Regions from separate parts of the Rhizobium sp. CG4 genome, predicted to be linked through region 4. Evidence: predicted binding sites of a transcription regulator. Region 4 holds the regulator's gene; each other region holds the start of a gene.
What was found. The regulator PhoB, encoded in region 4, activates phosphate uptake and scavenging genes when phosphate is short. The targets are predictions, from matches to a motif close to TGTCATNNANCTGTCAT.

Region 1: a site for PhoB is predicted at 842-858, ahead of HGO37_RS07600 (esterase-like activity of phytase family protein). Genes of this name have one in related genera too.
Region 2: a site for PhoB is predicted at 1,149-1,165, ahead of HGO37_RS06500 (UDP-2,3-diacylglucosamine diphosphatase). Genes of this name have one in related genera too.
Region 3: a site for PhoB is predicted at 1,165-1,181, ahead of HGO37_RS21320 (DUF47 domain-containing protein). Genes of this name have one in related genera too.

Annotation. Positions count from the first base shown of each region.
Region 1 is NZ_JABAEG010000002.1:523,862-526,048, reverse strand. Features, by position in the region: gene lon (endopeptidase La) at 1-218, shown strand, start outside; gene hupB (DNA-binding protein HupB) at 421-696, shown strand; gene HGO37_RS07600 (esterase-like activity of phytase family protein) at 910-2,187, shown strand, end outside.
Region 2 is NZ_JABAEG010000002.1:282,812-284,998, reverse strand. Features, by position in the region: gene HGO37_RS06505 (NADP-dependent malic enzyme) at 1-1,012, opposite strand, end outside; gene HGO37_RS06500 (UDP-2,3-diacylglucosamine diphosphatase) at 1,212-2,042, shown strand; gene HGO37_RS06495 (winged helix-turn-helix transcriptional regulator) at 2,140-2,187, opposite strand, start outside.
Region 3 is NZ_JABAEG010000008.1:288,107-290,293, reverse strand. Features, by position in the region: gene HGO37_RS21325 (inorganic phosphate transporter) at 1-481, opposite strand, end outside; gene HGO37_RS21320 (DUF47 domain-containing protein) at 481-1,125, opposite strand; gene HGO37_RS21315 (NUDIX hydrolase) at 1,234-1,749, shown strand; gene HGO37_RS21310 (methyl-accepting chemotaxis protein) at 1,936-2,187, shown strand, end outside.
Region 4 is NZ_JABAEG010000003.1:127,240-129,426, reverse strand. Features, by position in the region: gene HGO37_RS10865 (ABC transporter substrate-binding protein) at 1-133, opposite strand, end outside; tRNA gene HGO37_RS10860 (tRNA-Leu) at 678-764, shown strand; gene phoB (phosphate regulon transcriptional regulator PhoB) at 1,096-1,779, opposite strand; gene phoU (phosphate signaling complex protein PhoU) at 1,810-2,187, opposite strand, start outside.

The DNA of each region.
Region 1 (2,187 bases), on a different contig from region 4:
AGGTGCTCATTCCGGAAGAAAACGCCAAGGATTTGGCCGAGATTCCGGACAATGTGAAGAACGGAATGGAGATCATTCCTGTGTCCCGCATGGGTGAGGTTATCGAGCATGCGCTACTGCGCAAACCCGAGCCGATCGAGTGGGATGGCAGCATTGAGACGCCACTCGTTGCCACCGTCGAAGGTGTCGATGACGCCGGTCAGACGATCGCACATTGAGGTTTTGCGACCTCACGTGAAGCAATATTGGTAAAAAACACACAAAGGCTGGCAGAAATGCCAGCCTTTGTTGTGAAAAAAGCAGCTAGACCTCTTGTTTTTCAGGCGATTCCGGCGCTTTTGAGTTGCGGGTCGCAGGTAGCTAGCTATTCTGCGCCCGGCTTAATTTGAGTCGTTTCAAACCATAGAAAGGGGTGGAAACATGAATAAGAATGAGCTCGTTTCCGCAGTTGCCGAAAAGGCCGGTCTCACTAAGGCAGATGCTGCTTCCGCAGTTGACGCTGTATTCGAAACCGTCCAGAGCGAACTGAAGAATGGTGGCGACATCCGCCTCGCAGGTTTTGGCAGCTTCACTGTCAGCCGTCGTGAAGCCTCCAAGGGCCGCAACCCGTCCACGGGTGCTGAAGTTGATATTCCTGCCCGTAACGTGCCGAAGTTCTCGGCTGGCAAGGGTCTCAAGGACGCCGTGAACTCCTAAAGTTTCCACTATGCGCTGCCTCGCGGCGAGTGAGCGCATATTTGGCTTGTGAGTACTGAAATTGAAAGCCCGGTGCCTTTGCATCGGGTTTTTATTTTGCCTTGCGTCTGTTTGCTGTGGATGACCCGGCTAAATAAACTATGTCTGTCATTCGTGTGTAACATGCATGCAGCAGAAGCCGACTGTTCGATTTAATGGAACAGGAGGCTTCCCATGACGTTTCGTTTTACTTCGGCCGGCCTGATGGCTGTGCTGCTTACTTCCGTCGCCTTGCCTGCTGCTGCTGATCAGGTTTTCAACCGCATTGCATCTTTCCCGGTGGCGCTAAACCTGCCCAAGGACAAGGACGCCAAAACGGTATCGTCTGCTGAGATCATCGCGGCCAGTGAAGACGGCAATACACTGATCTATTCCGACAGCCCGCTGGGCGGCATTGGCTTTATCGACATTACCGATGCCAAGGCACCGAAGGCTGGTGGTGCCCTGTTGCTGGAAGGTGAACCGACGTCGGTCGCCGTTGCTGGAACCAAGGTTCTGGCCGGTGTGAATACCTCTGAAAGCTTCACAAAGCCATCTGGCAAACTGGTGACTGTCGATATCGCCAGCAAAAAGATAGAAGCCAGCTGCGATCTGGGCGGTCAGCCTGATTCTGTCGCCATTTCCCCAGACAAGACATTTGCCGCCATCGCGATTGAAAATGAACGCGATGAAGACGTCAATGATGGTGCATTGCCGCAGATGCCGGCTGGCTATCTGGTCACGGTTGCCCTAAAAGACGGCGTTGCCGATTGCGCCACCGTCAAGCACATTGACATGACTGGCCTGGCAGATATCGCACCGGAAGATCCAGAGCCGGAATTCGTTTCCATCAACGCGAATGGCGACATTGCCGTGACGCTGCAGGAAAACAACCACATCGTGATTGTTGATGGCAAAGCCGGCACGGTCAAAAGCCACTTCTCCGCTGGCACGGTTGACCTGGAAGGCATCGACACCAAGTCGGACGGCGCCCTGAAGTTCACGGACAAGCAGGAAGCCCGTAAACGCGAACCTGACGCCATCAAGTGGCTGGGCACAGATCGTGTTGTCATCGCCAATGAAGGCGACTGGGAAGGCGGCGCACGCGGCTTCACCATTTTCGACACAGCTGGCAAGGTCCTCTATGAAGCTGGCGCTTCCTTGGAACATGCCGTCGCCAGTATCGGCCACTATCCCGAGAAGCGTTCGAGAGCCAAGGGCGTAGAGCCTGAAGGTCTTGAAGTCGCAACCTTTGGCGATGACCGCTTTATCTTCGTTCTGTCCGAGCGTAGCTCTGTGGTTGGCGTTTACAAGGATACCGGCGCAGAACCTGAGCTGACACAGCTTCTGCCATCCGGCATCTCTCCAGAAGGTGCTGTGGCGATCCCTGGCCGCAATCTGCTAGCAACTGCCAACGAGGCCGATCTGGTCGAAGATGGTGGTGCCCGTTCGCACGTCATGTTGTTTGAGCGT
Region 2 (2,187 bases), on a different contig from region 4:
ACGGGAAGCAGAGAACGTTGTTCACCTGGTTCGGGAAGTCCGAACGGCCGGTGCAGATCATCGCATCAGGACGGGCTGCACGCGCCACTTCCGGCATGATTTCCGGGTTCGGGTTGGCAAGAGCCAGAATAAGCGGCTTTTCAGCCATCTGTACCAGCAGCTCAGGCTTCAGAACGCCAGCCGCCGAGAGACCGAGGAAGACATCTGCGCCATCGATGGATTCGGCCAGAACGCGTTTGTCGCTCTTCTGGGCGTAGATTTCTTTCCACTCGTCCATCAGGGTATTGCGGCCGTCATAAACGAGGCCCTCAATGTCGTGAACCCAGATGTTTTCCTTCTTGGCGCCCAGCGATACCAGCAGGTTAAGGCAGGCAAGGGCGGCCGCACCGGCGCCTGACGTGACGATCTTGACATTGCCAAGCGACTTGCCAGCCAGTTCCAGGCCGTTCATCACGGCGGCAGCCACGATGATCGCGGTGCCATGCTGGTCGTCGTGGAACACTGGAATGTTCATCTTTTCGCGCAGCTGGCGCTCGACTTCGAAACATTCAGGCGCCTTGATGTCTTCAAGGTTGATGCCGCCAAAGGTCGGCTCCAGCGCCGAGATGGTCGAGACCATGTCGTTGATGCCGGGCGCGTCGATTTCGATGTCGAATACGTCGATGCCGGCGAATTTCTTGAACAGGACGGCTTTTCCTTCCATCACTGGCTTGGAGGCCAGCGGACCGATATTGCCGAGGCCAAGAACAGCCGTACCGTTGGAGATAACAGCCACCAGATTGGCGCGTGCCGTATATTCGGCGGCCGTTTCGGGGTTCTCGTGAATGGCAAGGCAAGGTGCTGCAACACCCGGCGAATAGGCCAGTGCCAGGTCGCGCTGGTTGCCGAGCGGCTTGGTCGGTTGAATTTCGAGTTTGCCGGGGCGCGGATAGCGGTGGAAAAACAGCGCCTGTTCGTCCAGGTCAGCACTTGCTGGTTTTGGTTGAGTTTTGTTTTTATCCTGCGAATTCATTCCTGCACCGCTTTTTTCAAATGTTTTCGTTGGGCTTCTGAATACATCAATCAGCCCCATGGTACAGCCGTTATTTGATTGATTCGTGTCAAAATGAGTGTGGGTGAAGAGGGTTTTGCGGCAGAAAATAGTCCTTTGTCATGATGCTGAAACACGACTCTGGTTCTGGAGTATGTAGTTTGATTGCCAAGACAGGGGGATGAATTCCGTGGCCCGGCAAATGGAAACCAGACATTTCAGAACCTTATTTATCTCGGACGTGCACCTTGGCTCCAAGGCTGCCAAAACCGACTACCTCCTAGATTTCTTGCGTCATCATGATGCTGACACGATCATTCTGGTGGGAGACATCATTGACGGCTGGCGTTTGCGCCGCAACTGGTACTGGCCGCAAGGCTGCAATGATGTTGTGCAGAAACTGCTGCGCAAGGCGCGCAAGGGTGCCCGGATCATCTATATTCCCGGCAACCATGATGAGTTCCTCAGAGAGTTTCCCGGTTCGCACTTCGGCGGTATCGAAGTCGCCGAACGTATGGTGCATGAAGCGGCAGACGGCAAGAAATACCTGATCATCCACGGCGATGAGTTTGACGTGGTCGTGCGTAATGCCCGTCTGCTCGCTTACCTCGGTGACTGGGCCTACGACGCAGCAATTGCCATCAATGTGATACTGGCAGCCGTTCGTCGCCGTATCGGCCTGCCATACTGGTCGTTCTCGGCCTGGGCAAAGCTGCAGGTCAAACATGCCGTCAACTTCATTGGCGAGTTCCAGCGCGTTGTGGTGGACGAAGCCAAGCGTAACGATGTGGACGGCGTTATCTGTGGCCATATCCACCACGCCGTGATCAGCGAGATGGATGGTATCCGTTACATCAATACTGGTGACTGGGTGGAAAGCTGCACGGCAATTGCCGAAAATGAAGATGGCAGCTTTGAACTGATCACCTGGATGCAGGCTGAAGAAAACCCTGAAAACATCGAGCAGGAAGAGCAGATCGCTCTGCCACCGTTCCCGATGCGCGCCGCCTGACGTGACAGAGTGACAAGCGCCTCTCTGCGGCGTGCATTTCATCTCAGGCTGTCATCTGAAAAATAGCGGTTGCCTCCAGTGACTGGCGGCAACCCAACTACTTTTTCGGCGTTACTTTGCGTCCACGTGCCACTTTTTCCGGGAC
Region 3 (2,187 bases), on a different contig from region 4:
AGGACACCGCCAGCACCAGAACCAGGGCCAGAAAGAAGCCGATTGCCGGCGACATAAAAATCGCGCCAGCGGTTTTCAGGAAGCCGCTCCAGACGATTGAGGAAACGCCGACCTTGGCAATGCCAGCACCGATCAAGCCACCGACCAGAGCGTGCGACGAGCTGGATGGAATGCCGAAAATCCAGGTAATGATGTTCCAGACGATCGCCCCGATCAATGCGGCGAAGATCACCGCAGGCGACACGATACCGGGGTCGATGATACCGGTTCCAAGTGTTTCAGCCACATGCAGGCCAAAGAACAGAAAGGCAATGAAGTTGAAAAATGCAGCCCAGGCTACCGCATATTGCGGGCGCAAAACGCGCGTCGAGACGATCGTTGCGATTGAATTGGCCGCGTCATGCAGCCCGTTGAGAAAGTCGAAAAACAGCGCGATGCCGATCAGGGCCGCCAAAAGCGGAAAAGCGAGTGTCGCGTCCATCAGACGTTCTCAATCACAATGCCGCTGACTTCATTGGCGACATCTTCGAACCTGTCGACAACCTTTTCCAGTTCGCCATAGATTTCGCTGCCAATCATGTAGGCCATCGCGTTGCCAGTCGCGCCGTGGCGCAGGAACAGGTCTTTCAGACCCTGATCGTGCAGGTCATCCGAACGACCTTCGACACGGGTAACGTCCTCGGCAATTGCGCTGAGGCGCTGGGCATTGGCGCCAACCTTGTCGAGAAGTGGAATGGCCGCTGCGACAAGATGTGCAGCTCGCACGATCTCTTCACCCATCTGGCGCATCAGCGGATCGAAGCTTCTCTGCTCAAACAGGCGGATGGTCTTTACCGTTTTGTGCATCATGTCGATCGCGTCATCCATCGACTGGATGAGATCCTTAATGTCACCACGGTCAAAGGGTGTGATGAAGCTGCGACGAACCGCAAGGAGAACGTCACGGGTGATATTGTCGGCGCGATCTTCAAGCTCAACGATACGTTCGCAATTGGCTTCAAGGTCTATGCCATTCAGAAGATTCCGCAAGGCTTCTGCAGCCTCCACGACCGTTCGCGCATGTTCATTGAACATATCGAAGAACTTGTCTTCGCGCGGCATCATTTTCCGGAAGATACTCATCATGACTTCTATTCCTTGCCTTCAGGCTGATCGCTGTTGCGCTGTCATAAAACTGTCATAAATGCAACTGGACGATTGAAGCTTGGCTAAAAATCAGCGATTTATCTTTGGATGAAAGCCCCAAAACCGGACCGTAAGAGGTCGCCTCCCAAATCAAGCAGTTTGCTGCAACAATTAGCATCGATGCCGGACAAGCTGTTCACTGGCGGGTTTCGAACGCAATATGGCGCGTTGTGTTTTCGGCGGTTAGCCGAGCAAGATGACATTCAGATCCTGCTGGTCACAACGAGAGGCACGGGGCGATGGGTCATTCCCAAGGGCTGGCCGATGAAAAAGAAAAAGCCCTATCAGGCTGCAGAAATCGAGGCCTGGGAAGAAGCGGGCATTCGTGGCCGTGCCAGAAAGAAACCGGTTGGTCGATACACATACCTCAAATGGCTGGATGACGGCGATGTCGCACCCTGCGTGGTTGAGGTTTTTCAAGTCGAGGCCACCGATGCCGTCGCCGACTTCAAGGAACGAGGGCAGCGCGAGGTCGCATGGTTTTCTCCCGACGAAGCCGCGCGCCGTGTTCGTGAAGTAGAGCTCAAGTCGCTGCTGGTCGAATTTCGGCCAAAAGGAAAGTAACAGCGAAAGTGCAGGCAGACGCGGCTGAAATCGAAACTTAGCTGAGGAAGCAAAACACTCCCACACCTCCCCGAAATGCCAAGCGGCATCAAAAATAAATAGTAATAAATCATCACGATTTTTATTAAAAATTGAAGCTTTAGGCACATAGTCCCGAGAAGAGATATTTCGCGGAGGGGGACCGAAATGAATGCGAAAGCCGTAACAAAACCACTTTGGATCAAGATCACAGGCTACGGCTTTGCCGCTGTGCTTTTTGCCAGTGCTGCCATCGGTGGACTGGCCTGGTATCGTCAGGCGGATATGAATGACAAAGCGCTTGATAGCAAGGCAGCAAGTGATCTTCAGGTTATCCAGACCGATATGGCAGCCATTCAACGCTCTGCTTCGGCGATGGCTTTGGCCTTTGCGGGTGAACCTGATATTGCAGGCCTGGTT
Region 4 (2,187 bases):
CGGTGTAGAGGCCCGGGTCAAAACCTTCTGGAGAACCTTCGGAGCAGTAAACGAAGGTTTTCGCGCTTGCTACATTGGCGAAGCATGTTGCAGACAGCAAGGCTGCCGCAATGAGGCCAATTTTGGAATTCATGTATAGCTCCCACTTTTATGTTCCCGTTTGTGCCAACAGACGGGAATGGTTGAGTCATTATCGTAATTTCAGTCTGTTCCGATGCCGGAGCCACAACACGGGAAGAGCTTCACAAGGCAGTTTCCGTTTTGCTGTTCCAGCCTCGCTGCCCCCATTGCCAAAATAACGGGCGCTGTAACCGAAAAGCTGTCTTAGCATCACGAGAGGCAGAGGCGGAAGCCCCCTTTTTGCCTAAAGATATGATTTATTCTGTTACAACCAGAGATTCCTGTATCGATACAGGCCAGCCTTATTTAAGGCTCTGATATGTGAGGGAATTGGTGCCACGCAAAACCAGCATCTTGGCAAATCAGGCAAAACGCAGAATCCGCATAAAACAAGGGCTTAGAGGCTGTGCAAAACCATGCGCGGAAATTTTCACGTAAAAATACTATTTATTTTCAATTAGTTGAATCGCCAATCCGTATGACTGAAAACAATTTGTCATAAAAAATAAAAAAGTCCGTTGACATAGAGCGCTGCTCGCCGTACATCGCTCTCCGTCGCCCAGATGGCGGAATTGGTAGACGCGCCAGCTTCAGGTGCTGGTACTCGCAAGGGTGTGGAGGTTCGAGTCCTCTTCTGGGCACCAATTTCTTGATTTAGTTATCTAAATCAGCCTGCAAAAAAGCTCCGGTCTCCGGAGCTTTTTTGCGTTTAGGGCCTTAATTACTCCTCACAGCCTGTCCGAAAATGATAGATTTCGACCAGTTCGAGCACGCAGTTTTACTCGTCGGATTGGGCGTGTCTGAAACCGCAAGTTTTCAGGCCAATTTTGCCCCAAAGCGGGGATGCCAAGTCCTCATATCGAAGGACGGTAGCAGCGATGAGTTGCAAGCTCATGGGTAGTGAAAGCTCTCCCAAAAACAAAAAGCGCGACTATGAGCCGCGCCTTTGATGTTTTTATATGATGAAAAGCCGGATCAGGCTTCCATCGAATAACCCGCACCACGAACTGTGCGAATGACATCCTGCATATTGGAGAAGTTTAGCGCCTTGCGCAGACGTCCGACATGCACGTCGACAGTACGCTCGTCGACGTAGATATCATGCCCCCAGACACCGTCGAGCAGCTGCGAACGTGAGAACACGCGTCCCGGTGAGGACATCAGGAACTCCAGCAGGCGGAACTCGGTTGGCCCAAGGCGCACTTCACGGCTTTTACGGTGAACGCGGTGCGTTTCACGATCAAGCTCGATATCACCGCATTTCAGCACCGAAGACAGCACCTCGGGCTTCGCACGGCGCAGCATGGCTTTCACACGTGCCATCAATTCTGGCGTGGAGAACGGCTTGACGACATAGTCATCCGCTCCGGTGGCGAGACCGCGAACGCGTTCACTTTCTTCACCACGCGCCGTCAGCATGATAATCGGCAGGCGTTCTGTTTCAGGCCGCATTCTGAGGCGCCGGCACAGTTCGATGCCGGAAACACCCGGCAGCATCCAGTCCAGCAACAGAAGGTCAGGAACCCGTTCCTGCAAACGAATTTCTGCTTCGTCTCCACGGGTGATCGTGTCGACTTCGTAGCCTTCGGCTTCTAGATTGTAACGCAGCAGAACGCTCAGGGCTTCTTCATCTTCTACGACTGCGATCTTCGGCAACATGGCTGTACTCCGCTCAAGTCCGTCTATCTATTATTCGGTTACAGCACCGAGCGTGTTGGAGCTGTCGTCCTTCGGACGATCACCTTCAAGCTGGCTGCCTGTTGCCATGTAATAGATGGTTTCGGCGATATTGGTTGCGTGGTCACCGATACGTTCGATGTTCTTGGCGCAGAACAGCAAATGCGTGCAGGTGGTGATGTTGCGCGGATCTTCCATCATGTATGTCAGCAGTTCGCGGAACAGCGAGGTATACATAGCGTCGATTTCTTCATCACGCTCACGGATGGCATTGGCCTTCTCGGCAGAACGCGTTGCGTAAACATCAAGCACTTCCTTGAGCTGAACCAGTGCCAGCTCGGACAGGTGCTCCAAGCCGCGTGCCAGCTTGCGTGGTACGCCCGTGCCCTG